4 regions of the Undibacterium sp. FW305-107 genome follow, and region 3 is predicted to be linked to each of the others. Evidence: predicted binding sites of a transcription regulator. Region 3 holds the regulator's gene; each other region holds the start of a gene.
The links. The regulator sigma-54, encoded in region 3, starts transcription at its own class of promoters, with help from an activator protein. The targets are predictions, from matches to a motif close to TGGCANGNAANCTGCTTT.
Positions count from the first base shown of each region.

Region 1: the regulator sigma-54 is predicted to act here: its motif matches at 1,204-1,221, upstream of AC3WQT_RS05630 (ammonium transporter).
Region 2: the regulator sigma-54 is predicted to act here: its motif matches at 1,509-1,526, upstream of AC3WQT_RS20095 (CmpA/NrtA family ABC transporter substrate-binding protein).
Region 4: the regulator sigma-54 is predicted to act here: its motif matches at 1,367-1,384, upstream of AC3WQT_RS20750 (nitrate/nitrite transporter).

Region 1 covers NZ_JBYTAV010000002.1:331,670-334,803, reverse strand. Annotated here, with positions in the region: gene AC3WQT_RS05630 (ammonium transporter) at 1-1,153, opposite strand, end outside; gene aat (leucyl/phenylalanyl-tRNA--protein transferase) at 1,342-2,058, shown strand; gene AC3WQT_RS05620 (arginyltransferase) at 2,055-2,786, shown strand; gene AC3WQT_RS05615 (quinone-dependent dihydroorotate dehydrogenase) at 2,845-3,134, shown strand, end outside.
Region 2 covers NZ_JBYTAV010000009.1:78,452-81,585, forward strand. Annotated here, with positions in the region: gene tsaD (tRNA (adenosine(37)-N6)-threonylcarbamoyltransferase complex transferase subunit TsaD) at 1-576, opposite strand, end outside; gene AC3WQT_RS20090 (ANTAR domain-containing response regulator) at 721-1,389, shown strand; gene AC3WQT_RS20095 (CmpA/NrtA family ABC transporter substrate-binding protein) at 1,796-2,965, shown strand; gene ntrB (nitrate ABC transporter permease) at 2,975-3,134, shown strand, end outside.
Region 3 covers NZ_JBYTAV010000007.1:220,391-223,524, forward strand. Annotated here, with positions in the region: gene hpf (ribosome hibernation-promoting factor, HPF/YfiA family) at 1-307, opposite strand, end outside; gene AC3WQT_RS17065 (RNA polymerase factor sigma-54) at 415-1,905, opposite strand; gene lptB (LPS export ABC transporter ATP-binding protein) at 1,917-2,672, opposite strand; gene lptA (lipopolysaccharide transport periplasmic protein LptA) at 2,674-3,134, opposite strand, start outside.
Region 4 covers NZ_JBYTAV010000009.1:244,787-247,920, reverse strand. Annotated here, with positions in the region: gene nirB (nitrite reductase large subunit NirB) at 1-1,042, opposite strand, end outside; gene AC3WQT_RS20750 (nitrate/nitrite transporter) at 1,414-2,628, shown strand; gene AC3WQT_RS20745 (bifunctional protein-serine/threonine kinase/phosphatase) at 2,639-3,134, shown strand, end outside.

The sequences.
Region 1 (3,134 bases), on a different contig from region 3:
AATCTGCACCTTCAAATTCTTCTTCAGGATCAAGGCGTATGCCTATGAGTTTTTTCAGGCTGGCGTAGATGATGTAGCCGCCGACAAAGGCAATTGCAACGCCCATAATGGTGCCCAGCAATTGCGACATGAAGCTGACGCCACCAAGGCCACCCAAAGACTTTAATCCAAAGATACCAGCAGCTATGCCACCCCAGGCACCGCACAGACCGTGCAGGGGCCAGACGCCCAGTACATCATCGACCTTCCATTTGTTTTGCGTCCAGGTGAACATCCAGACAAAAATGGCACCGGCTATCCCGCCAGTGACCAATGCACCCAAGGGATGCATGAGGTCTGAACCGGCACAAACGGCAACCAGGCCAGCCAGGGGACCATTGTAGACGAAGCCGGGGTCATTCTTGCCGAGGATAAAGGCGACCAGCGTGCCGCCTACCATGGCCATCAGCGAGTTCATGGCAACCAAGCCATTCATTTTGTCCAGAGTTTGTGCACTCATGACGTTGAAGCCAAACCAGCCCACAGTGAGTATCCAGGCACCCAGGGCCAGGAAAGGGATGCTGGATGGTGGATGGGCTGCAATTGCACCATTCTTCATATAGCGGCCACGGCGTGCGCCCAACAGCAATACGGCGGGCAAGGCCACCCAGCCGCCAAAAGCATGCACGACGACGGAACCGGCAAAATCATGAAACTCTTCAGAGAACATCGCTTTCAGCCATGCCTGTATACCAAAACGCTGGTTCCAGGCTATGCCTTCAAAGAAGGGGTACAAGACGCCGACCAGCAAGGCTGTGGCAATCAGTTGCGGATGAAATTTTGCCCGCTCGGCAATCCCGCCTGAGATAATGGCGGGAATGGCAGCGGCAAAGGTCAACAGGAAAAAGAACTTGACCATTTCAAAGCCGTTTTTGGCAACCAGCACCTCGGCACTGGAGTAGAACTGCACACCATAAGCAATGGTATAACCGACAAAAAAGTAGGCGATGGTGGATACGGCAAAATCAACCAGTATCTTGACGAGGGCATTGACCTGGTTTTTCTTGCGCACGGTGCCTAATTCTAAAAACGCAAAGCCAGCATGCATTGCTAGTATCATGATTGCGCCAAGCAAGATAAATAAAGCGTCAGTGCTGCTATTTTGTGCATTCATGCAAAATATCTCCCAATATAAGTGCAAATTTGTATCAAAGGTGCATTGATAAAGCAAAATACATTCCAATTTAGTGCAAATTGATAAGTGATTGATTTAATGCGATTTTTAGAAACTGATTATTTGATAAGCAAGTTTGATGCACTGAAATATGGCGTCTTTTTGGTGCAAGCTGTAATGGGGGTCGTGTGATCCCCTGGTTGGAAACGAATAGCCCCTTTCCCCATCCCAGCACTGCGCTGACAGAAAAAGATGGTGCGGCGGGTTTGCTGGCGGCAGGCGCAGACTTGTCGGCAGAGCGCCTGCTATATGCCTACAAGAATGGCATCTTCCCCTGGTTTTCTGATGGGCAACCTATCTTGTGGTGGTCTACCGACCCGCGCATGGTCTTGCAGGTGCAAGACTTCAAATTATCACCCAGCTTGAAGAAGCGGCTGCGCCAAGTCAGTAAAGACCCACGCTGGGAAGTGCGCTTTGACACTGCTTTTGAAGACGTCATGCGCGCCTGCGCCGCACCACGCAAAGAAGGCACTGGCACCTGGATTTCTGAAGATATCGTGATTGGCTATAGTGACTTGCACAAGCTTGGCTATGCCCATTCCATAGAGGTGTGGCTGGATGGTGAACTGGTGGGTGGTGCCTATGGCGTCTGCATAGGCCGCATGTTTTATGGTGAATCGATGTTTGCCAGGGTCACGGATGCATCCAAAATAGCCTTGGCACACCTGGTATTTTTCTTGCGTGAACATGGGGTGAAAATGTTAGACTGCCAGCAAGAGACGGCACATTTGGCATCTCTGGGCGCAAAAGCGATCAGCAGAACCGAGTTTTTGCGCTGGGTAGAACATGCCAGTGCCTTGCCAGCGATTAGCAATTGGACCATAGTCAACAAGATCAGCCCGTGACCCAGCTTAACGAACTCCCCTTCGCCAGCATACAGTTTTATGCGACAGCGCCCTACCCTTGCAGTTATCTGGAAGGCTTGCAGGCGCGTTCGCAAGTGGCCACGCCTGCGCATCTGATTAATGCAGATGCATATTCAGAACTGGTGAAGAGTGGTTTTCGCCGTAGCGGCATTTTCATTTACCGACCGCATTGCGATAACTGCCAGGCTTGCACGCCAGTGCGCGTGCGTGTCAATGAGTTTGAAACCAACCGCAGCCAGCGCCGTGCCTGGAAGAAGCATGGCAATCTGCATGCCCGCGTCAGCAGTCTCAGTTATGTGCATGAGCACTATGAGCTTTATCAACGCTATCAGGGTGAACGTCACTCTGGTGGAGGCATGGACAATGACAGCCGCGACCAGTATGCGCAGTTCTTGCTGCAAAGCCGGGTGAATACCCGATTGGTTGAATTCAGGGATGATAAAGATGTCTTGCGCATGGTCAGTATCATTGATGTGCTGACGGATGGCTTGTCGTCGGTGTATACCTTTTATGACCCGGATGATGCAACTGCATCCTACGGTACTTACAATGTCTTGTGGCAGATAGAGCAAACACGCTTGTTAAAGCTACCTTATGTCTATCTGGGTTACTGGATCGCTGCCAGTCCCAAGATGGCTTACAAAACCAATTTCCGCCCCCTTGATGCCTTGATGCAGGGGCGTTGGCAGACTTTGCGGGAGCTGTGAGGCTCTTCCAGTCTGTCTCTCAAATTTTATTTTCAACTTTTCTTCCTCAGCTATTTACATGTCTGCAAAACTTCTTTACTCCCTGATCCGCCCTGCCCTGTTTGCCATGGATCCGGAAAATGCCCATCACCTGACCTTACCTGCTCTGCAACGTGCCAATAAACTAGGCCTGGGTGGATTGCTGGGCAATAAACCTGCAGAAGATGCGCGCACTGTCATGGGTGTGCGCTTTCCCAACCCAGTAGGCCTGGCCGCCGGTCTGGACAAAGATGGAGCTTATATTGATGGACTGGCTGCAATCGGTTTTGGCTCCATAGAAATTGGCACGGTCACGCCACGTGCGCAGGC
Region 2 (3,134 bases), on a different contig from region 3:
AGGGTCACCAAATTCTGCCATGCGCGAAATCGCCGGGCCACCAGGGTAAGACAGTCCCAGCAATTTGGCTGACTTGTCAAAAGCTTCACCGGCTGCATCGTCCAGGGTTTCCCCCAACAGCTGATAACGGCCCACGCCATCAACACGCATCAACTGCGTATGTCCGCCAGATACCAGCAGGGCAATGAAAGGGAACTCAGGCGGTTGGCTGGCCAATAAGGGGGAAAGCAGATGGCCTTCCAGATGATGGACGCCCAGCACAGGCTTATCCAGCGCCATACCCAGGCCGCAGGCAACCGAAGCGCCGACCAGCAGGGCGCCGGCCAGGCCTGGTCCCTGGGTGTAAGCGATGGCATCTATGGCTTGTTTGTCTACATCTGACTTATTCAGCACCTCGGTCAGCAAGGGTAGGGCACGACGTATGTGATCGCGTGAAGCCAGTTCCGGCACGACGCCACCATATTCCTGATGCATGGCGATTTGCGAATGCAGTGCATGGGCAAGCAGGCCACGCTCTGTGTCATACAGGGCAAGGCCGGTTTCGTCACAGGAGGATTCAACGCCGAGAACTATCATGTCTGTTTCTAAATAAGGGAAATACGAGCCAATTACATATGCATGGCAAGAAGGCAAGCTATTGGCATGCTTGCATGCCACATCAGGGATTGGTGCGATTCTTGCTAAGATTTTATACGTAATTATATCTGGCATGGGCCATCAATGCGCGGCAAAGCAAATACTGACGAAGCGATAACACCGGCATCACCCAGTCTGCGGATCGTGGTGGTGAATACGGTTATCCAGCGCGAAGACGAGTTGCAAGAGCATGCTCAGGCGCAACTGGCGCGTTCACGCGCCTTGCGCATAGGCTTGCTGCAAGCGGGTTATAACATCATCGCCGTTATTCCTGGCGATATTTATATGAGTGAACGCATCGCCCAGTTGCAGCCCGATATGATCATCATTGACGCCGAATCTGATTCACGCGATGTGCTTGAACACATGGTCATGCTGACCCGCGATGCACCACGTCCCATCGTCTTGTTCACTGAAGATGGCAATCAGTCGAATATGGCTGCAGCAATGGAAGCCGGTGTTTCTGCTTATGTCGTTGCTGGTTTGCAGTCCGAGCGCATCAAGCCTGTGCTTGATGTTGCGATGGCACGCTTCAATGCAGATCAAAAACTGCGCAGTGAATTATCTGATACCAAAGCCAAGTTGCATGAGCGCAAAACCATAGAGCGGGCCAAGGGTTTGTTGATGGAACGTCATCATCTGTCGGAAAACGAGGCTTATCAAAAAATGCGCAAGCAAGCAATGGAAAAAAACCTCAAGCTGGTTGATCTGGCGCAGCGCATGCTGGATGTAGCTGATTTACTTGGGGGGTAAGTCCAGATTTGTGCGTAAAAATGGTGCGTTGCGTCATTTAGGTGCGAATCAGATGTGGATTTTTAAGGAAGTTTTGTTTCACAGGGCTGGTCTGAGGATATAAGTCCTTGTGTTTGAGCTGGCACGGCAATTGCTGTATCAAAAGAAAGTGCCAAAGCTGGTACTTAAGAAAACAAGTGAGCTTGACTAACGGCGGTCACCTCACAAGACAAAGGTGTCTTTCCATACGGTTTATCCGTAATGGGACGACACCTTTTTTCATTATAGAAATTACTTTAGCTGGAGTGCAGACATGTCGAATCAGGAAACTTCTATCAACCTCATCAAGACGCAGGAAGAAAATGAACCGAATTTCAAACGTCGCAGTTTCTTGCAAACTGCTGCACTGGCAAGTGGGGCAGGTATCATGGGCTTGAGTACAGGCGGAGTATGGGCTGCAGGATCAGACAAACCGGAAAAAGAAGAAGTGCATATCGGCTTTATCCCTCTCACCGATTGTGCTTCGGTGGTGATGGCGTCGGTACTGGGTTTTGACAAAAAATATGGTATCAAAATCATCCCGACCAAAGAATCTTCGTGGGCCAGTGTGCGTGACAAGCTGGTCAATGGTGAACTGGATGCTGCTCACGTACTGTATGGCCTGATCTATGGCGTGCAACTGGGTGTAGGCGGCAATAAAAAAGATATGGCCGTGTTGATGACGCTGAATAATAACGGTCAGGCAATTACGCTCTCAAAAAAACTGGCAGAGAAGGGTGCAGTAGATGGTGCCGGTTTGGCCAAGCTGATGCAAAGCGATAAGCGTGAATATACTTTCGCCCAGACATTCCCTACCGGCACCCACGCCATGTGGCTTTACTATTGGCTGGCTGCGCATGGCATTAATCCCATGAAAGACGCCAAGGTCATTACCGTGCCACCGCCACAAATGGTGGCGAACATGCGGGTCGGCAATATGGATGGTTATTGCGTAGGCGAACCCTGGAACCACCGTGCCATTGCTGATGGCATAGGCATCACGGCAGCGACTACACAAGACATCTGGAAAGATCATCCGGAAAAAGTATTGGGTACCACTTCTGAATTCGTACAGAAATATCCCAACACTGCGCGTGCCGTTGTCGCCGCGATCCTCGATGCCAGCCGCTGGATAGATGCATCCTTGTCCAACAAGACCAAGATGGCAGAAACCATCGCCGACAAGTCCTATGTCAATACCTCGGTCGATGTCATCAATCAGCGCATTCTGGGGCGCTATCAAAATGGACTGGGCAAGACCTGGGACGATCCTAACTACATGAAATTTTTTAACGACGGTGCGGTGAATTTTCCCTATTTGTCAGATGGCATGTGGTTCCTGACCCAGCATAAACGCTGGGGTTTGCTCAAGGCTGATCCTGATTATCTGGCAGTGGCGAAAGCTGTCAACCGTATCGATGTGTATAAGGATGCAGCGACCATGGCCAAGGTATCCGTTCCCAAGGATGTCATGCGCAGCAGCAAGCTCATGGACGGTACCGTCTGGGATGGCAAGAACCCGGCTGCCTATGCAGCTTCTTTCAAAATCAAGGCTTGAGGAGTCGCTATGAATACCTTGGTACATGGTGCAATGCCTGCAGCAGACGCGGAAGACACTGCAGCCAGCGCAGCAACAACAGTGACGGAAGTTAACGTGGCTAAGAAAATAAAACCCAGAGCAGAAAAAAAGCCACGCTCGTTCCGGCCCTTTTTTCTGAGTGTGTTGC
Region 3 (3,134 bases):
CGTGCTGATGGTCTTGCATTTTATCTTTATGCTTGATGACCTGGCGATCCAGTTTGTCTACCAGTGCATCAATGGCCGCATACAGATCATGCGCCAGACTTTCAACGTGGATATCTTTACCGCTGATATGCAAATTAATGTCGGCTTTGTGTCGTTTTTCCTTTTCCCGGAGCTTGTCCACCGTCAGGATGACGGCGATATCAATGACCTGGTCGAAATGCCGCCTGATACGTTCTAGTTTGGTATGTACATATTCACGAATTGCAGGAGTTACTTCGACGTGGTGTCCACTGATGGTGAGATTCATACTGTGCTCCTATAGTGATGTTACTTGCTGTAACGATAAGCTCCTGGCATTTATTTGCCTTGAGCTAAATCATATATAGCAATTCAAACCGTGATTACAAGGACTGCTTACAAAGATTTACGCAAACTCACTGGGGGGATTTTGAGGGCTTCACGGTATTTGGCAACTGTCCGTCGGGCAATTACCATGCCCTGTTCACCCAGCATGTCTGCAATTTTGCTATCAGAGAGTGGGCTTTTCTGGTCTTCTGCTCCTATCAGCTGCTTGATGAGTGCACGTATCGCGGTGGAAGATGCTTCACCCCCTGTTTCCGTCGCGACATGGCTGCCGAAAAAGTACTTCAACTCAAACATGCCATGTGGGGTCAACATGTATTTTTGGGTTGTTACACGTGAGATAGTGCTCTCGTGTAATCCTAGTGTATCAGCAATTTCGCGCAAAACAAGGGGGCGCATGGCAACAGCACCGTGCGTGAAAAAATTGCGTTGCCTTTCGACTATCGCTTGTGCAACGCGCAATATGGTCTCGAAGCGTTGCCGCATATTCTTGATGAGCCAGCGTGCTTCCTGTAGTTGCGCACCCATGCCTGCCTCGCCGCGATTTTGCTTCATGATGTTGGCATACATACTGCTTACCCGCAGCCTGGGCATGACATCCTGATTCAGCATGACTTGCCAGCCGTTACCGGATTTTCTGACGATGACGTCTGGTACAACATAGTCAGATTCATCGGCAGCAAAAGCGATGCCGGGTCTGGGTTTGCACATACGGATGACCGTTTGTGCATCGCGCAAATCTTCGTCATCACAGTCGAGTATTTTCTTGAGTTTTGTGAAATCTCTTTGCGCAAATAAACTCAGTTGCGTTTCAACAATTTGCAACGCCAGCCTGCGCGTGACAAAAGCAATCTTGGGCAAGCGCCTGATTTGCAGTGCCAGGCATTCTGAAGGGCTGCGCGCACCAACACCGGCAGGGTCAAAGCTCTGCAGCATGTTCAGGGCAAAAGCCAGTTCTTCTGGTTCTACGAACAATTCCAGTGGCAAACTGGCATGTATTTCATCCAAGGTTTCAGTCAGGTAACCGTTGCTGTCAAGCGCATCTATCATCAGCTCGACCAGGGCTCGGTCACGCGGCTCGCGCAGGTTCAGGCGCATCTGTTCCAGCAGGTGTTCACGCAGGGTGACATGGGCTGCGCCCAGTTGTGGGCGGCCATCTTCATCATCGCCAGACTTGCTGCCATGCTGCACGTCATCAAAACCCCAGTCTTCTTCACTGGAGGTGGTGCTGTCATTGCTGATGACGGTTTCAGCATCAGCCGCCGCAGGTTCTGCAGACTTGTCGCTGTCGTCTCTTGCTGCGGGTGCTTCCATGCCAGCATCGGCAGAGGTGCTGCTGGTATTGATGGCACCGTCTGCCAGCAGGCGCACGGCGTGATCGAGCGGATCATCGACGCGTTCCAGCATGGGGTTATCGGTCAGCAGCGTCTCCAGCTCCTGATGCAATTCCAAAGTCGATAACTGCAATAATCGTATTGATTGCTGCAATTGCGGCGTCAGGGCCAGATGTTGTGAGGTACGTAGTTGCAGGCTTTGTTTCATGATGATTCCCGTCACATCCGGAAGTGTTCTCCGAGATAAACGCGACGTACAGATTCATTTTGTATGATGTCGTCAGGCTTGCCACTGGCAAGTACCGCACCCTGGTTGATGATATAGGCGTGATCGCAGATGCCCAGGGTCTCGCGCACATTATGGTCGGTGATCAGCACACCGATGCCGCGTTCCTTGAGGAAGCGCACAATGCGTTGAATTTCGATGACGGCAATCGGGTCAACGCCGGCAAAGGGTTCATCCAGCAAGACAAAGCGTGGGTTGGTCGCCAGCGCGCGGGCAATTTCGACACGACGGCGTTCACCACCTGAGAGTGATAGTGCTTGGCTTTCACGTATCTTTTCTATCTGCAAATCTGCCAGCAGGGCATTGAGCCTTTGCTCAATTTTCTTGGCACCGAGATATTTGCCTTCACTGTCTTTTTGCAATTCGAGTACGGCGCGGATATTGTCTTCCACCGTCAGTTTACGGAATACCGAAGCTTCCTGGGGCAGGTAAGACAGACCCAGTACTGCACGCTCATGGATAGGCAGTTGCGAGATATTCACGTCATCAATCGTGATATCCCCGGCGTCGGAAGGCACCAGGCCCACGATCATGTAAAACGAGGTGGTCTTGCCTGCGCCATTCGGCCCCAGCAAACCCACTACCTCGCCACTTTTCAATAGCAGGGAAACATCGCGCACCACCTGGCGCGCGCCATAGCGCTTTTGCAGGCCCTTGACGAGCAAGGTGCTGCTGGACTGTGCTGTCATCTTAATTAGCCTGTTTTTCTGGTTTTGGTTGCAAGATGATTTTCAGGCTGCCAGAGCCATCCACATGCTGGCCACTGGTCGAATTGGTGCCGATGAAAAAGTCATTTTTGCTGTCGTAAGACAGGTATTCGCCTTCCTGTTCCTGGGTGACCCGTTTACCTTCCAGGTAGCGCACCTTGGCCTTGGAAATGAACTTGACGATTTCTGTACTCTGATTGTATTCAGCGCGGTCAGCCTCACCATCCACCCACAGGTCCGGGCCGCCATCACGTTTCTGGCGGAAGGTGACCTTGCGGTTGCTGCCACCGGTGAGGACGACGAACTGGTCACCATTAGGCGCTTCAGTAACCACGGCATTTTCTGCCTTGACGTTGAGTGTGCCACGTACCAAAGAGACACCCTTGGACAATCTGCGCACACTGGTCTTGCCATCACTCTCGCCGTAACCGGCTTCGATGATGG
Region 4 (3,134 bases), on a different contig from region 3:
CAGACAAAATGATTTCTTCAGTGTCTTTGCCACCCATGAATTCACCGGCAGAAAACAGATCGATGCCTGTCACTTTCAGTTTGGTGGATGTGACTGAACCCTGGTAACGGCCAATCCCAAAATTCGCCAGGTGATTGGCGCAGACCTTGGCCATTTCAAACAAAGGGGCAACCAGGCCATATACCGTGCCGCGATGATTAACGCATTCACCAACAGAGTAAATGCGCGGGTCATAAGTCTGCATGGTGTCATTGACGATGATGCCGCGATTGCAATACAAGCCTGCAGACTCTGCCAACGCCGTATTGGGGCGTATGCCAACTGCCATGACGATCAATTGTGCAGGGATTTCCAGACCATCGGTAAAGCGTATGGATTTGACATGACCGGCATCATCACCAATGATGGCTTCGGTATTTTTTTCCAGCAGGAAGTTCAGGCCACGGTCTTCCAACGATTTTTGCAGCATCTTGCCAGCAACGGGATCAAGCTGACGCTCCATGAGCCAGCCAGGCAGATGCACCACAGAGACACTCATGCCGCGCATTTTCAAACCATTTGCCGCTTCCAGACCCAGCAGGCCACCGCCGATGACGACAGCGTGCGTATGCTTTTCTGCCGCCTCTATCATGGTATTGGTGTCGTAAATATCGCGGTAGGCAATCACGCCCTTGAGGTCTTTGCCAGGCACGGGCAGCATGAAAGGTGTGGAACCTGTCGCGAGCAACAGACGGTCGTATTCAGTCTGGGTACCATCTTCGGCTATTACCAGGCGACGTGCTCTGTCTATCTTGACGATTTTTTTGCCCAGGTGCAGAGTGATATTGTTTTCTTCATACCAATCCACATCATTGAGCATGATGTCTTTGATGGTTTGCTCGCCTGCCAATACAGGTGATAGCAGGATGCGGTTGTAATTGGCATAAGGTTCTGCACCAAATACGGTAATGTCATACAGGTCGGGGGCGATCTTGATTAATTCTTCCAGGGTACGCACACCTGCCATACCATTCCCTACCATCACTAGCTTAAGTTTCTTCATGGCTGCTCCTTTGCTTGTCTCCCCAGACACTAAGCAAGAGCAATGCCAGTTCATTTTTATCAGAGTGAAAGCCAGAATGTTTTTATAAGCCTGCACCAATTTAACTGCGCATTAATACGGTTTTCACCAAGAAAAACTGAGGATTCCTCTGTTGGCAGCAAGAGCAATGCCACTTATTGAAGCATGCGCCCAAAATCCTCACTGCACTCATACAAAACCAAGCCATTCTGGTGCATTGCACCATTTAATTCAGATGACGCACGATTTTCGCGCAGTAAGTTTTGTTTTTAATCATAAAGCAGAGCAAAGGCATGCACATTTTGATGGCACGTCCCTTGCAAGTGGCATGCGTGTTCACTATTGGAGCGACCATGCAAAAAACATCATTCTGGAAAGCCGGGCACACACCCACCCTATTGGCATCTTTCTTTTATTTTGACCTGAGTTTCATGGTCTGGGTATTGTTGGGGCCACTCGCCATCCAGATTTCCAAAGACCTGGGTCTGACAGCGGCACAAAAAGGCTTGATCGTCGCTACGCCATTATTAGCTGGCGCTCTATTGCGCATCGTGATGGGTGTATTGGTAGATCATTTAAAACCCAAGAAAGCCGGTTTGATAGGGCAAATCGTCGTACTGATAGGCTTATGCTGGGCATGGCTGGGTAATTTGCATACGTATGAACAACTACTGTTCCTCGGTGTGATCCTTGGTGTCGCTGGCTCTGCCTTTGCCGTGGCATTACCGCTGGCATCACGCTGGTATCCTCCTGAACACCAGGGCACCGCTCTGGGGATAGCGGGTGCAGGTAATTCTGGCACCGCCTTTGCTGCCCTGTTTGCACCAGCATTGGCAATCGCCTTTGGCTGGCAAAATGTGTTTGGCCTGGCGCTGATCCCCTTATTTATAGCACTAGCTGTTTATCTGATTTTCGCCAAGGATGCACCGGGAGACGCACCAAGCAAATCCCTGACTGAATATCTGGCCGTCTTGAAAGACAAAGACGCCTGGTGGTTCATGTTCTTTTACAGCGTTACCTTTGGTGGTTTTTCTGGCCTGGCATCCTCTTTGACAATTTATTTCAATACGCAATATGGTTTAACGCCAGTGACGGCTGGTTACTTCACTGCCGCCTGCGTCTTTGCCGGTTCGCTGGTGCGTCCCATGGGTGGCCGTATTGCCGACCGCATCGGCGGTATCAAAACCCTGTCTGTCATGTACAGCATCGCTTCTGCCTTCCTGTTCATTGCTGCCATAGGTTTGCAATCGGCTACTGCTGCGGTATGTGTATTTGTGGTTGCCATGCTGGCACTGGGTACAGGTAATGGTGCGGTATTTCAACTGGTGCCGCAGCGCTTCCGTAAAGAGATGGGTGTCATGACTGGCCTGGTCGGCATGGCCGGTGGCATAGGTGGTTTTTATCTGGCTGCCAGTATGGGTTATTCACGTCAGATCACTGGTAGCTATCAAATAGGCTTGTCAATTTTCGCCAGCCTCGCCATTGTCGCCTTGCTGGGTTTATCATTAGTCAAGAAACGCTGGCGCACTACCTGGGGTTCCGCCGCCATGACTACAGCAAAAATTTAATCGATCGCATATGCCACTGACTGTCAGCACAGGACATCACAGCGTCGCCGGCTTACGCCCGCGCAATGAAGACTTTGTCGGCATGGTCACGCCGGGCGAACCCGAGCTATCCTGCAAGGGCATGGTACTGGCCGTAGCCGATGGGGTCTCCGGCAATGAAGGCGGACGTGAAGCGGCTGAATATGTAGTGCGTGGCTTGCTCACCGATTACTATGCCACGCCCGATACCTGGGAAGTGACAACAGCGCTGGACAAGGTGCTGGTTGCCATGAATAGCTGGGTACAGCAGCAAGGCTCAGTGCGCCGTGAGCTGGCAGGCATGGCCACCACCATGACTGCACTGGTCCTGCGGGGGCGCATGTATTACAGCGCCCACGTGGGCGATACCCGCTGCTACCTGTTGCGTGATGGTGTGCTGCAAAAACTGACCCAGGATCATGTCTGGGACAGGCCAGAGATGCAGCATGTCCTGACCCGTGCTATCGGCCTGGACAGCCACCTCGTCA